Regions from separate parts of the Promicromonospora xylanilytica genome, predicted to be linked through region 1. Evidence: riboswitches for the same ligand, from Rfam matches in the RefSeq annotation. Region 1 holds a riboswitch; the other holds the start of a gene.
The links. Region 1 has a riboswitch for thiamine pyrophosphate ahead of thiC (phosphomethylpyrimidine synthase ThiC). Riboswitches for the same ligand answer to the same signal wherever they lie in the genome.

Region 1 (7,451 bases):
AGGCCCATCTCCTGCTCGGAGAAGGACAAGCCGTCGCGCACCGCCGGAAGGCGCGACGCCCAGCTCGCGAACGCGAACCCACTGGCAGCAAAGACGACGAAGACCGCACGAGCGGCGGCGTGTGCAGTAGGCACTGGACTCCTTGGTGCGATTGAATCTCCCGACCGTAGGCCACAACCTGGGATCAGCCCAGCAGATTCCTCCCTGCACCGCCCGTGCCCGATCGAGAGAAGGACCGCGATGAGCCGCCAGACCGTACGACCGACCCTCGCGAAGGTCGCCGAGCTGGCAGGTGTCTCCGTCTCCACCGCATCGCTCGCGTTCTCCGGCGCGGGGCCCATCACGCCGGAGACGCGGGAGAAGGTGCTGGCCGCCGCCCGTGAGCTCGAGTACTCCGGCCCGAACCCCCTGGGCCGGCAGCTCAGGTCGGGTCGTTCAGGGATCGTCGGCGTCGTGATCGGCGACCAGCTGGGCCGGTCGTTCAGGGACCCTGTCTCCACCCAGGTGCTGCACGGCCTGGTCTCGGCGATCGGCGAGCAGGGCCTCGGCGTGCTGCTCGTCCCCGGGATGCCGCAGGGCGCCACGGCACAGTCCGTCGGGCTCGCTGCCGAGGCCGGGCTGCCGCCCGCCGTCGACCCGCTCGTCGAGGCCGCCGCCATGGACGTGGCCGTGCTCGTCTGGGGGACCCTCAAGGACGACCCCAACCTCGCCGCCCTGCAGCGGCGGGGCGTCCCGGTCGTGATCGGCGAGGGCCAGCACGTGCCCGGCGTGCCCGTCGTCGGCGTCGACGACCGGCAGGGTTCCGCCGAGGCGGTGCGGCACCTGGTCGAGCTGGGGCACACGCGCATCGCGGAGATCGCGCTGCCGTTCGGCAGGGACGAGCGGTCGGGGCTCGTCGACGCCGACCGGCTCGCCATCGTGGAGCGCACGCCCACCCGTAACCGCCTGGCCGGAGTGCGGGACGTCATCGAGCCGGTCATGTCGTGGGAGACGCCCGCCTCGCTCGTGGAACACGGACGCGACGCCGCCACCGAGATCCTGTCCGAGTGGGCGCCCGCCCGGGACCGCCCGACGGCGATCGTCGCCCACTCCGACCTGCTCGCCGCCGGCGCGGTGATCGCCGCTCGCGAGCTGGGCCTGCGCGTGCCCGAGGACGTGTCGGTCGCAGGGTTCGACGGGCTCGACCTGCCGTGGCTCTCTCCCGACCTGCTCACCAGCGTGCACCAGCCGCTCGTCGAGAAGGGTCGTGCGCTCGGCCTGGCCGTCATCGCGCTGCTCGCCGGTGAGGAGCCGGAGTCGGTGGTGCTCCCGGTCAGCCTGGTCGAGGGGACGACGACAGGCCCGGTCCCCCACTTGACCTGACCCGCCCCGCCCAACCCGTTGAGTGCTGGATCTTCGCCCCATCCGGGCGGTGGACGGGGCGAAGATCCAGCACTCAACGGAGGGTCAGGGGCGGAGGGTGGGGGTCGGGAGGTAGATGTCGCCGCCCGACTCGCGGAACTCCGCCGACTTCTGGGCCATGCCGTCCGCTACCGCCGCGTCCGCGAGCGCCGCCTGGGCCTGCACGCCGCCGAACTCGTCCCGGATGTCCTGCGAGATGCGCATCGAGCAGAACTTGGGCCCGCACATCGAGCAGAAGTGCGCGGTCTTCGCTGCCTCGGCCGGCAGGGTCTCGTCGTGGTACGCCTCGGCGAGCTCCGGGTCGAGCGAGAGATTGAACTGGTCGCGCCAGCGGAACTCGAAGCGGGCCTTGGACAGGGCGTCGTCCCGGTCGCGCGCGCCCTGGTGCCCTTTGGCGACGTCGGCGGCGTGCGCGGCGATCTTGTAGGTGACGACGCCGGTGCGCACGTCGTCGCGGTCCGGCAGGCCGAGGTGCTCCTTGGGCGTGACGTAGCAGAGCATCGCCGTGCCGTACCGGGCGATCTCGGTCGCGCCGATGGCGGAGGTGATGTGGTCGTAGCCGGGCGCGATGTCGGTCACGAGCGGGCCGAGCGTGTAGAAGGGGGCGCCTTCGCAGAGCTCCTGCTGTCGTTCCACGTTCTCGCGGACGAGGTGGAACGGGACGTGCCCCGGACCTTCGACCATGACCTGGACGTCGTGCTCCCAGGCTCGCTTGGTCAGCTCGGCGAGCGTGTCGAGCTCGGCGAACTGGGCCTCGTCGTTCGCGTCGGCGAGCGAGCCGGGCCGCAGCCCGTCGCCCAGGGAGAACGCGACGTCGTAGGCCGCGAAGATCTCGCAGAGCTCGTCGAAGTGGGTGTAGAGGAAGTTCTCCTGGTGGTGGGCGAGGCACCAGCCCGCGAGGATCGACCCGCCGCGGCTCACGATCCCCGTCACGCGGTCGGCCGTGAGCGGCACGTACCGCAGCAGCACGCCGGCGTGCACGGTCATGTAGTCGACGCCCTGCTCGCACTGTTCGATCACCGTGTCGCGGTAGACCTCCCAGGTGAGCGCGCTCGCGTCGCCGTTGACCTTCTCCAGCGCCTGGTAGATGGGCACGGTGCCGATGGGGACGGGCGAGTTGCGCAGCAGCCACTCGCGGGTGGTGTGGATGTCGTCGCCGGTGGACAGGTCCATGACGGTGTCGGCGCCCCACTTGGTGGCCCACTCGAGCTTTTCCACCTCCTCGGCGATCGAGCTGTGGACGGCCGAGTTGCCGATGTTCGCGTTGACCTTCACCAGGAACGCCTTGCCGATGATCATCGGCTCGGACTCCGGGTGGTTCACGTTGTTCGGGATGATCGCCCGGCCGGCGGCTACCTCGCTGCGCACCAGCTCGACGTCGCAGCCCTCGCGTACCGCGACGAACCGCATCTCCGGGGTGATCACGCCCTGGCGTGCGTAGTGCATCTGGGTGACGGTCCGCCCGGGGAGCGCGCGGCGCGGCCTGCGCCGTTCGCCCTGCCATTCCTGCGAGGCTGCGCCCCGGCGCACGGCGCCCCTGCCGTCGTCCGTCAGCGCCCGACGGCGGCCGTCGTACTCCTGCGTGTCTCCTCGCGCCACGACCCAGGGTTCTCGGGCCGGAGCGAGACCGCGCACCGGGTCGGAACCGGGCCCCTGGGTGCGGTAGACCCGCACCGGTTCGTTCGGGGTGCCGTCGGGCGAGGGGGCCAGTGCGATCTCGGTGACCGGCACACGCAGGCCGTCCTCTTCGTGCGGTGTGCTGTGCCCGCCGTCGTGCTCGTGCTCGTACGCGAGCGTGCGGGACTGGGTGTTCTCCATCATGAGACTCCTGCTTCCTACGCCGGTGTTAACCGGACAGGTTCAACGGTCCCGGGCCGTCCAGCCCGATCTCAGCCCCTGCGCGAGGCACCCGTGGGATCGCGATGACGTTAGCACCATGACGGCTGTCAGATCACCTGGGGGCAGAACCCTTCTGTCCCGGCCTCGGGTCTGGTAAAGAAGGTCAACGGCCCACTCCATCCCGTTGTGGGCCCGGGACATGGAGGCAGGCATGTCGATCCGAGAGAAGCTGCGGACGAGGGCGTTCGCGCTGGCAGCGACGGGAGCGCTCGTGGTGCAGGCAGGAATCGTGGCGAGTGCGGTGCCGGCGACGGGCGCGCCCGAGGCAGGCACGACGGCGTCGGACAACCAGATCACGCTGACCACCTGGGACGGGTACCACGAGCTGCGCGCGGGCGAGTCGGAGAACCTGCGGCCGGGCGCCAGGGGCGGGCTCGTGCTGCGGGGCGCCGGTGACACCGTCGAGTACACCGATCCGTTCGGCGACGGCACGCCGGTCAGCTACGAGACGGGCCGGTGGACCTCGCCGGTCGTCGAGACCGGGTACCCGGTCGACGAGTCGGTCAGCTCGTGGAACGCCGTCACGCCGACGGGCACCTGGGTGGAGATCGAGTTCCGCGGGCGCAAGGCCGACGGGACGTGGACCAAGTGGTTCGTGATGAGCCGCTGGGCGTCCGGCGACGAGTTCGCGCCCGCCGACGGCGAGGTCGGCGACATCCACCGCACCTCGGTGAACGGCCAGACCGACGACGACGCGTACCTCTTCACCGATACCTACGTGGCGAAGTCCGGCCACGAACCGGTCGCCTTCCAGACCCGGGCCACGCTGTACCGGCCGGAGGGCACGCGGGTCTCCCCGCGGCTGGACATGGTGACCACCATGACCAACGAGTACCTGCCCGACTCGCACTACCCGGGCACCACCGAGTTCACGCTCGGCCGCGCGGTCGAGCTCGACGTGCCGCGGTACAGCCAGAACATCCACCGCGGCGAGTACCCCGAGTTCGGGGGCGGCGGTCAGGTGTGGTGCTCGCCGACGTCGTCCACGATGGTGCTGTACTCCTACGGCCGGGAGGTCCCGCCGGAGGAGCTGGAGGGGATCGAGGCGCCGAACGGTGACCCGCAGGTCGACTACGCCGCCATGCACACGTGGGACTACGCGTACGAGGGCGCGGGCAACTGGCCGTTCAACGCCGCGTACGCGAGCACGTTCGGCCTGGACTCGTTCGTGACCCGGCTGCGCTCCCTCGCGGAGGCCGAGCGGTTCATCGAGGCCGGCATCCCGCTCATCCTCTCGATCAACTTCGAGGAGGAGGAGATGCCGGAGGCCGGCTACGGCACGAACGGGCACATCGTCACGCTGATCGGGTTCACCGCGGAGGGCGACCCGATCATCAACGACCCGAACAAGGCCAGCAACGAGGCGGTGCGCTCGGTGTACACGCGGGAGAACTTCGAGCGCGTGTGGCAGACGTCGACCGACGGCATCACGTACGTCTACCACCCGCACGACGTGAAGCTCCCCCGCAACGTCCCGGGGGTCACGCCCAACTGGTAGCCGCCCCTCGCCGAGGTAGTCGGTTGGCGAGGTAGTCATCCAGCGCCTGCTGGATGACTACCTCGCTGGATGACTACCTCGCCAACCGACTACCTCGCCAAATGACTACTTCGGCGAGATGGGCTTCGGTGGGGACGTGTACGTCGCCGGCGTGTGGCCCGGGGCCGACGCCGTGACCTCGACCGTGAGCTCGGCACCCCGGTCGTGGCCCGTCACCAGGTACCGGGGGCCGGTCGCCCGGTGCACCGGCTCGCCGTCGCGCAGCCACTGGTAGGTGACGGAGACGTCCTCCGGGAGGTACGTGCCGGCGTCGGCCGTCAGCACCTTCCCCGGCTTGGCCCGGCCCTCGATGGTCGGCCCGGTCACATCCGCGACCACCGGGTCGTGCAGCTCGACGTCGGCCGCCTTGACGAACACGTGCCGGTGGGCCAGCCACAGCTGGTAGTACACGTCGTCGCCCCGCACCACCGTGCGGTCGCCCGGCCCGGAACCGTCGAAGGTGGCGGCCCGGTAGTAGTCGGAGGGCACGTGGTCGTCGGCCACCGCGTAGGTCTGCTCCACGCCGACCCGGTACTCGATCGGCGTGACCTCCTGCACCGGTACGCCCGGGTGTTCCTCGTACGCGTCCACCTCCGGGTACGCGCGGCCGAACACCGGCGCCGGGGCGTCACCGGCGACGGTGACGGTCTTCGCCGTGGCGGGCACCACCACCGGCCGGTCGGCCGGGTTGTGCAGCCACGCCAGCGACCCGGCCCACCACACGCCCAGCCAGTCGCCCTCGACCCGGTCGACGACGAGCTTGTGCCCGGACTGCACGCGCGCGCTGATGTCGCTCGCGTAGGTGCTGCCGTCGGACCCGTCCGGCTTCCAGCCCGGGTCCTTCGCCAGCGGCGCGTCGTCCGACGGCGCCTGGTGCAGGTATCGGAAGTTGGTCCCCGCCCCCTCGACGCAGTCGCCCGAACCAGGAGACGCCGCCTCGCAGCCCGTCACCAGGTTCGGGTTCTCGGCATATCCGGTGCGCACCTCGACGACGTCACCCGGCTCGACGTTCGTCGTCGCCTCCAGGTCACCGCCGACCGGTGCGCCGAGCAGCTCGAAGTAGTGGTCCCAGTCCCAGTACGGACCCGGGTCCCAGTGCACGTTCTTGGTGTACCCGGGCAGGATGCCCGGAACCTGGTCGTGCCCGATGACGTGCGCCCGGTCCAGCGGGATGTCGTGCTCCGCCGCGAGGTGACGTACCAGCGCCGCCGACGCCTGGTACATCGCCTCCGTGTACCAGGCGCCCGTACCCGCCCAGCCCTCGTGCTCCAGGCCGATCGAGTGCATGTTCATGAACCAGTTGCCCGCGTGCCAGCCGACGTCGGCGGGGTCGAGGTGGTTCGCGACGTGTCCGTCCGAGGAGCGCAGGGTGTAGTTCCAGGCCAGGTAGGTCGGGTCCTGCACCAGGTTGACCGTGGGCTGGTAGGCCGTCTCCGTGTCGTGGATCAGGATGTAGTCGAGCGACGGGCCGCCCGCGCCGGTGCGGTCGGCCTGGTCGTGGTTGCCGTAGTCCCCCGTACCGTCCGGCAGGTCAGGGGACGCCTTCTCGTACGGGGCGGGCAGCCACTCGCAGCCCAGGTCCTCGGGGCAGTCCGCTTCCGGGTCGCTGCTGCCGGCCGTCCGCGGCACGACGACGTCCCGGTTGCCGGTGAGGACGACCGCTCCGTCCGCCGGGGTGGTGGTGCCGGCACCCTCACGAAGAGTTCGGTACACCTGTGTAGCGAAACTCTCGACGTCGCTCATCCGCGACACGGCGGTCTGCCAGGCGGCCAGGGTGTTCGACGTCGTGGCGGCCGGATCGGTGTCGGTCGTGGCGGCACCGGTAGCGGCGTCGTCGGTCGCGCCGTCCCGCACCGCCTGGGCCTGATAGGACGCGAGGAGCGCCGCACCGCCGCAGACATTTGCCTGCGCATCGGACTTCAGGGTGGCCTGGTCGAGACCGGTGAGCGCCGCCGCACGGGCGAGCTCCGGGGTGCCCTCGCGCGCGGGGCCCTGCTTGTCGGTGACCGCCGACAGGGGCAACCCCTCGCCGTGCGCGTGGCCGGGCCCCGCGCCGCCCGCGAGGTTGAACACCCCGTAGCCGCCGTCGGCGCTGACCTGGCCGGCGTGCTGGTCCCAGCGCGACTCCATGTACGACACCGCCTTGAGCAGGTCGGCCGGGACTCCGGTCGCCTCGGCGGCGGCGGTGAAGGCCTCGTCGAGCGAACCGGCGGCGAGAACCGGGGCGCAGGCGACGACGCCGTCGCCCCCTGTCGGGGCGGCATCGGCCGCTGTCGGGGCCGCATCGGCCGCCGAGAGGGGAATGAGTGGAAGGAGTACCCCGGCCGCTGTGGCCAAGGCTGTGATGCGCCGTCGTGACGTCACGCGGGGATCCTCTCGTCGAGTCCGTAAACCTGGACGAGAGAATCACACCCGATCGGGGCGCGCATGAGAAGGCCTGGAGGTGAAACAGCGCTGAGCCCGCCGGGCCCGACTCGGCGTCAGAGGCGGACGAGCACCTGGGTACGGCCGAGCACCTTGGCTCCGTCGACCGTGACGGCCAGGTCCACGCGGACCGTGCCCGCGGCGGCGTCGATCTGGCCGATCGTCCCTGTGACCTCGATCGACGCGGTGC
Region 2 (7,451 bases), on a different contig from region 1:
GCCCTTGACCACGTTGAGCCGTTCGGTGTTCGACCGTGGGCCGGGGTTGGCGAGCAGCGAGCGCTGCCCGAGCGCGCGCGGCCCGAACTCGGACCGGCCGTCGAACCAGGCCACCATCCCGTCGTCGGCGAGGACCGCGGCTACGCGGTCGGGGAGGTCGGCGGGGGTCGTGAACGGCACGCCGGCGGTGCGCAGCGCGGCGGCCAGCTCGTCGTCGGACCACGAGCGGCCCAGCGCGGCGGACGCCATGGGCACGGTGCGCACGCCCGCCTCGGCCGTGAGCTGCAGGGCGGCGCCGAGCGCGGTGCCGGAGTCGCCGGCGGCCGGCTGGACCCAGACGTGCTCGAACGGGGTCTCACGCCACAGCCGGGAGTTGGCCACGCAGTTCAGCGCGGTGCCGCCCGCCATGGTCAGCGCGCTGTCGCCGGTCCGCTCGTGCAGCGCCGTGGCCAGCTCCACGAGGAGCTCCTCCAGGCGCACCTGGACGGAGGCCGCGAGGTCGGCCTGGTCGGGCGGCAGGCCGCCCGAACCGGTCGGCTCCCGCAGCGTGCCGGGCGTCGCCGGCTGCGTCCAGCGCGACCAGTCGGGGGCCTCGGCCACGAACCCGCCGTCCGGCGTGGTACGCAGCAGCTCCCGCAGCTCGGGCAGGAACCGTGGGCGGCCGTACGACGCGAGCGCCATCACCTTGTACTCGTCGCTGGACCGCAGAAAGCCGAGGTGCTCGGTGAGGGACTCGTAGACAAGACCGAGGGAGTGCGGCAGCTCCTGGCTCGCCAGCACCTCCAGCCGGCCGTCGGTGTACCGGCCCGCGAGGTAGGAGGAGCGCTCGCCGCGGCCGTCGAGCGACATGACGCTGCACGTGCGGTACGGGGAGGCGAGCGCGGCCGACGCGGCGTGGGCGACCTCGTGGGGCACGAAGCGCACGGTGGCCGGGTCGAGCCCGGGGAGCGCCGTGGCGATGAACTGGGGCGCCCGTTCGGCGTACTGGCGCCGGAGCCAGTCCCACGGGTCGGGCAGCCCCATCTCGTCGGCCGGCTTGGCGAGCGCCGGGTCGAACGAGTACGCGACCGCGTCCAGGTCGTTCGGTGCCAGCCCTGCGGTGTCGAGGCACCAGCGCATCGACTGTTCCGGTAGCTCCCAGGCCGCGAACGGGACGGGCCGCTTGCCGTGCTTGCGCCGGCTGAACCGTTCCTCCTCGGCCGCGGCGAGCACGTGGCCGTCCACGACGAGTGCTGCCGACGGATCGTGAAAGAGGGCGTTCACGCCGAGAACTCGCACAGTGACCTCCACGGATGGTCGTCACCGGGCTTCTTCCGGTTCCTCTACGTTCGCTGCCCCCCGGAGCACTCGCATCTCGAACCGTCGCCCCGCGTGACATTCGCCGTCGGAGGTATGTTCCTGCAGGTCAGCGCCGTGCGAGGTCCTCCGTCGCCGGTCCTTCGAGCAGGGTCCCGTCCGCGGCGAAGCGGGATCCGTGCACGGGGCAGTCCCACGACTGCTCCTGGTCGTTCCACCGCACGACGCCGCCGAGGTGCGGGCAGGTCCTGGACACGTGCACGGTGCCCGGCCGTCCGCCCGAGGGGCGGGTGGTGGCACAGGCCCAGCCGGCGGTCTGCTCGCCGAAGGTGGCAGCGGTGCGGGTCGTCGGCCGGGGCGGCCGGGCCAGCGGTTCGAGCGTCGGGCCCCACTCGACGGGTTCGCCGAGGAGCCGGCCGGCGAGCGCCAGCCCGGCGGCGGCGGCGTTGGTGAGGCCCCACTTGGCGTACCCCGTCGCGACGAGCACGCGGTCGTCGCCGGGCAGCACGGGACCGACGAGCGGCAGGCCGGTGTCGCTGCTGTAGTCCTGGGCCGCCCACGCGTGCCGAGGGGCACCGACCGGGAGGTGGGCGCGGGTCCACTCGTCGAGTGCGGCCAGCCGCCGGTCGGGTCGGGCTTCCCTGCCGACGGTGTAACCCTCGCCGCCGACCATGAGCAGGCCGTCGGCCAGGCGCAGGGAGCGCACGGGCGACCCCGCCGTGATGGACATGGTGTCGGCGAAGCCGGGCGGCAGCGCTCCGGGGTCCGCGACGTCCCAGGTGGTGAGCAGGCTCCGGCCGGCCTCCAGCCGGAGGAACAGGCCGCCCAGGCGGCCGGGCGGGACTCCGGTGGCGAGCACCACGCGGTCGGCCAGCACGGTGCCACGGTTGGTGCGCAGCGCGACGCCCGAACGGAGCCTGCGCACCTGCCGGACCCGGACGCCGTCGTGCACCGGTACCCCACGGGACCGCAGGCGGGCGCTGAGTGCCGAGAGCATGCGCAGCGGGTCGACCTGGCCCTGGCCGGGCAGCCGCACCGCACCGTAGGTCTTCGTGGGGTAGGGCGGGTCTTCCTCCCACTGCGCGCCGGCGACCCCCTGGCGGGCACAGGTCGCGAGCACGGCGTCGACGTCGGCCACCTGCTCCGGCGCGGTGGCCACGGTCAGGTCGTCGCGGTTGTCGACGGGCACGTGGAGGTCCTCGAGGGTGCGGCGCAGCCACCCCAGGCCCGCGAAGCCGGCCGCGAGGTAGTCCCGTACGACCTCGTCGCCGTACCGCGCGACGCGCGCGAGCCGGGTGCCCTGCAGCACCGAGAGCTTGCCGGTCGAGCGGGCGGTGGTGGTGGACCTGGCGGTGCCGGCGTGGAGCACCACGACGTCCGCTCCGCCGTCGGCGAGCAGCTGGGCCGTCACGACGCCCGTGAGGCCGGCACCGACCACCACGACGTCGGCGCGCAGCGGGCCGGGGGCCAGGAGGTTCGGCGCGTCCTCGACCGCGGGGCCCGGTGCCGCCGTCACGTCATGGGGAGTCTCGCTCACGGTGCACCTCCGGTGCCGGTGGTCGGTCGCTGCGGGCGACTTCAGGCTGGCACGAGGCCTGGGCACTCGCAGCGCGCCAGGGACGGCGGGAGGCTCGCCCGGGCTGTCGAAGACGGTGAACCGCTCTACAATCGATGGCGCGGAGTCATGAAGCGGCTCCCGGTCCACACCGGATCTGGGAGGTTGAGATGGCCTCATTCCCACAGCCAGCACTCAGTGTTGTGGACGGCGCCGGAGGAGATGCCGCGACACCGTCCCCGAGCTTCTCGGCGGGCGATCTGGCACACGCCCTGGGCCTCGGTACCAATCTGCTGGTCGGCCGGTTTCGCGTCGACCTCACGTCAGGCGGCTGGTGGTGGTCCGACGAGATCTACACCATGCACGGGTGGAAGCGGCACGAGGTGGAACCATGCCTCGAGGCGCTGCGCTCGAGAAAGCATCCTGACGACCGGAGCCGGATCGTCCGCGCCGCCGCCGAGGCGCTGCGGCTCGGCCGGCCGTTCGCGTGCTCGCACCGGATCGTCGACCGCAAGGGCCGTACGCGTTCGGTGGTCGTCATCGGTCAGGGCGTGCGGGGTGGCCCGGACCGGTCACCGGAGCTGGTCGGATACGTCGTCGACGCCACGCCGGTCCAGAAGGAGGTGCTGACCCGGCGGTCGGAGGGCGTGGTGACACGGGCCTTCGTCAGCCAGGCCGTGATCGAGCAGGCCAAGGGAGTGATCATGGCGGTTCGCGGAGTCGACGAGGAGACGGCCGGTCACCTGCTGCTCGACGTCGCGAGCAGGGTGAGCATCCCGCTGCGGCTGGCGGCGGACCAGGTCATGACCAGGCTGCGCACCGAGGGTCAGACCGGCATCACGCAGGCGGCGCTGACCCGCGCGCTCGACGGCGTGGAGCCGGTGGGCAGGCCGCGCGGGCACGACCCGCTGCTCACCCGGCGGCCACGCACGGCGGCGCGCTGAGCGCTGCCACCGGCAGGACCGGCCTCGGGGCTGGACCGGCTAGTGCGCCGAGCGGCGGGCGGCGATCCGCAGGGCGGCCTTCGACGCCCCCTTCGCCGCCAGGCGCTTGGCGAACACCGCTGTTCCCGCGGCGACCGCCGCGAACACGGTGGCCTGCACCAGGTCCAGCTCCGGGTCGTCCGGCTTGTTGGGCGCGTCGTTGCCCGTCACGCCCTTCCAGATCATGCTGACCGCCTTCTGCGCGGCCCAGCCGGCCGCGAGCGTCAGGGCGAGCGTGCCGACCTTCTCGGCGAGTGTCTGTTCCGTCTCAATCTGGGCCACCTTCACACCGTAGCGCCCGAAGGGCCAGTAGGCTGCCTGGAAACGACAGGGGAGCGCCCGACAGCGCTGAGAGTGCGGACCACCGCAGACCCTTGAACCTGATCCGGGTCACACCGGCGGAGGAAGTCGAGGCATGATGTTGCGTCTTTCCGGTGCCCACGGGGGCACCGTCCACGCTGGACCGATCGCCGGAGCGCTCTCGGTGGCGTTCCTGCTCACCGGTTGCGGCGGCTCCGGGCCCGGCAGCTCCGAGACCGGCGCGGGCGACCCGTCGGCGTCCGGCACCGTGACTCTCGTGACCCACGACTCCTGGGCCCTCGACGAGCAGCTCGTCGAGCGGTTCGAGGAGGAGTCGGGGATGACCCTCGAGGTCAGCGCGGCGGGCGACGCCGGGACGCTGGTGAACCAGCTCGTGCTCACCAAGGACGCCCCGCTGGGCGACGCCGTGTTCGGCATCGACAACTCGTTCGCCTCCCGCGCGCTGGAGCAGGGCGTCGTCGCGGAGTACGCGCCTCCGGGCCTCCCGGACGGCGCCGAGCAGCTCGGTGGAGCACTCACGCCGGTCGACCAGGGCGACGTCTGCGTGAACGTCGACGAGGCCTGGTTCGAGAAGTCCGGCCTCGAGGTGCCGAGGACGCTGGACGATCTGGCCGACCCCGCGTACCGGGACCTGCTCGTGGTGACCAACCCGGCGACGTCGTCCCCGGGGCTCGCGTTCCTGCTGGCGACGATCGGCGCGTTCGGCGAGGACGGGTTCGAGGACTACTGGGCATCGCTCGCGGACAACGGCGTCAAGGTCGCCGACTCGTGGGAGGACGCGTACTACGTGGACTTCTCGGGTGCCGGCGAGGGCGGAGAACGCCCCCTCGCGCTGTCGTACGCGACGTCGCCGGCGTTCACCGTGAGCGAGGACGGGTCTCGGTCGACCACGAGCGCCCTGCTCGAGACCTGCTTCCGCCAGGTCGAGTACGCGGGCGTGCTCGCCGGCTCCGACAACCCCGAGGGTGCGCAGGAGCTGGTCGACTTCCTGCTGACCGAGGACGTCCAGGCCGCGCTGCCCGAGTCGATGTACATGTACCCGGCGGACCCCTCGGTGCAGCTGCCCGCCGACTGGCAGAAGTTCGCACCCCAGGCCGAGAAGCCGTACGAGGTGGAGCCCACCGAGGTGAGCGAGCACCGCGACGAGTGGATCGAGCGGTGGACCGAGACAGTGCTCGGCTGAGCCGGCGGGGAACCGCGCCGCTGCTGTGGGCGGCAGCGGTCGCCGTCCCGCTCGGATTCCTCGCGATCTTCTTCGCCTGGCCCGTGGCCGCGCTCGTGGTCCGCGGCTTCGTGCCCGAAGGCGCGGTCGACCTCAGCGGCTTCACCGAGGTGCTCCAGCGCCCGCGCACCTGGCGGCTCGTCGGGTTCACGCTGACCCAGGCCGTGCTCGGCACCGCCTTCTCCGTGCTGCTCGGCCTGCCGCTCGCCTACCTGCTCTACCGGCGCTCGTTCCCCGGCCGCAGCCTGGTGCGCGGGCTCGTCACCGTGCCGTTCGTGCTGCCGGCCGTCGTGGTCGGCGTCGCGTTCCGCACCCTGTTCGCGCCCGGCGGCGCCCTCGGGTTCCTCGGGCTGGAGGAATCCCTGGCGGGGATCGTCATCGCCCTCGTCTTCTTCAACGTGTCGGTGGTGGTGCGCACCGTCGGCGGGCTGTGGGAGCGACTCGACCCCCGGACCGAGCAGGCCGCCGCGTCGCTCGGGGCCGGACCCGCACGGGTGTTCCGGACGGTGACGCTGCCGTCGCTGGCGCCCGCCGTCGCGTCGGCGGCCTCCGTCGTGTTCCTGTTCTGCGCCACGGCGTTCGGCGTGGTCTTGGTGCTCGGCGGCGCGCGCTACGGGACCATCGAGACCGAGATCTGGACCCGAACCACCCAGTTCCTGGACCTGCGGTCCGCCTCGGTGCTCTCGATCATGCAGCTCGTGGTCATCACCGCGGCCCTCGCCGTCTCCGCCCGGGCGCGCCGCCGACGTGAGGCGGCACTGCGGCTCGTCTCCTCGCGCGGTGCGGCCCGGCCCCTGTCGTGGCGGTCGCCGCAGGACGTCGCGACGGCACTGGTGGGCGCCGCGATCGTCGCAGGGCTCATCGTGCTGCCCCTCGCCGGGCTGGTGACCCGTTCGTTCCGCGAGCCCGACGGGACGTGGGGGCCCGGCAACTACGTCGCCCTCGGCACCACCGGCGAACGGAACGCACTGGTCGTGACCGTCTGGGAGGCCACGGCGACGTCGCTGCGGATCGCGCTCACCGCGACGGTCATCTCCCTCGTCGTCGGGGGGCTCGTGGCGCTCGTGGTGTCCCGCAGGCCACGTTCCGTCGGCGCACGCCGCGCCGTCGGGACGCTCGACGCGCTGTTCATGCTCCCGCTCGGGGTGTCCGCCGTGACCGTCGGCTTCGGGTTCCTCGTCACCATGGACCAGCCGGTGCTCGGCGTCGACCTACGGACCTCCGGGCTGCTCGTCCCTGTGGCGCAGGCCGTCGTCGCCGTACCGCTCGTCGTGCGCACCGTGCTGCCGGTGCTCCGGGCGATCGACCCCCGGCTGCGCGAGGTCGCCGCGGTGCTCGGCTCCGGACCGGGCCGCGTGCTGCGCACCGTGGACCTGCCGATCGCCCTGCGCTCGGTCGGGCTTGCCACCGGGTTCGCGTTCGCCGTGTCGCTCGGCGAGTTCGGCGCCACGTCGTTTCTCGCGCGGCCCGACGGCGCCACCCTGCCGGTCGTGATCTACCGCCTCATCGGGCGGCCCGGCGCCGAGAACTACGGGATGGCGCTCGCGGCGTCGGTGGTGCTCGCCGTGCTGACCGCGACAGTGATGATGGTGGCCGAGCGGCTGCGCGACGAGCGCGCCGGAGGGGAGTTCTGATGGCGGGGCTGGAGGTCCGGGACGTCTCGGTCCGGTACGGGGGCGCCGGCGGCGTCACGGCGGTGGACCGGGTGTCGCTGACCGTCGAGCCCGGCGAGGTCGTGGCGCTGCTCGGCCCCAGCGGGTGCGGCAAGTCGTCGCTGCTGCGCGCGGTGGCCGGGCTGGAGCCGCTGTCGGGGGGCCACGTCGTCTACGACGGCGAGGACCTCACCGGTGTGCCGGTGCACAGGCGCCGGTTCGGGCTGATGTTCCAGGAGGGGCAGCTGTTCCCGCACCGGGACGTGCGGCGGAACGTGGCGTACGGGCTGGAGGTCCAGGACCTGTCCCGGGCGGAGCGCGACGCCCGCGTGACCGCCCTGCTCGACCTGGTCGGGCTCGCCGGCTACGAGGCGCGGGCCGTGCCCACGCTCTCCGGCGGGGAGCAGCAGCGCGTCGCGCTC

Region 2: it holds a riboswitch for thiamine pyrophosphate, as region 1 does, so the genes downstream of both, ACYVK7_RS03695 (thiamine ABC transporter substrate-binding protein) here and thiC (phosphomethylpyrimidine synthase ThiC) in region 1, are expected to answer to the same signal.

What each region holds. Positions count from the first base shown of each region.
Region 1 covers NZ_BAAGRP010000075.1:387,819-395,269, forward strand. Annotated here, with positions in the region: gene ACYVK7_RS25900 (MFS transporter) at 1-134, opposite strand, end outside; gene ACYVK7_RS25905 (LacI family DNA-binding transcriptional regulator) at 241-1,362, shown strand; gene thiC (phosphomethylpyrimidine synthase ThiC) at 1,447-3,222, opposite strand; TPP riboswitch at 3,217-3,322, opposite strand; gene ACYVK7_RS25915 (C39 family peptidase) at 3,452-4,798, shown strand; gene ACYVK7_RS25920 (N-acetylmuramoyl-L-alanine amidase) at 4,904-7,201, opposite strand; gene ACYVK7_RS25925 (MaoC/PaaZ C-terminal domain-containing protein) at 7,318-7,451, opposite strand, start outside.
Region 2 covers NZ_BAAGRP010000003.1:17,514-24,964, forward strand. Annotated here, with positions in the region: gene ACYVK7_RS03675 (carbamoyltransferase family protein) at 1-1,263, opposite strand, end outside; gene ACYVK7_RS03680 (FAD-dependent oxidoreductase) at 1,406-2,833, opposite strand; gene ACYVK7_RS03685 (PAS and ANTAR domain-containing protein) at 3,022-3,795, shown strand; gene ACYVK7_RS03690 (DUF4235 domain-containing protein) at 3,835-4,116, opposite strand; TPP riboswitch at 4,154-4,258, shown strand; gene ACYVK7_RS03695 (thiamine ABC transporter substrate-binding protein) at 4,253-5,338, shown strand; gene ACYVK7_RS03700 (ABC transporter permease) at 5,314-7,011, shown strand; gene ACYVK7_RS03705 (ABC transporter ATP-binding protein) at 7,011-7,451, shown strand, end outside.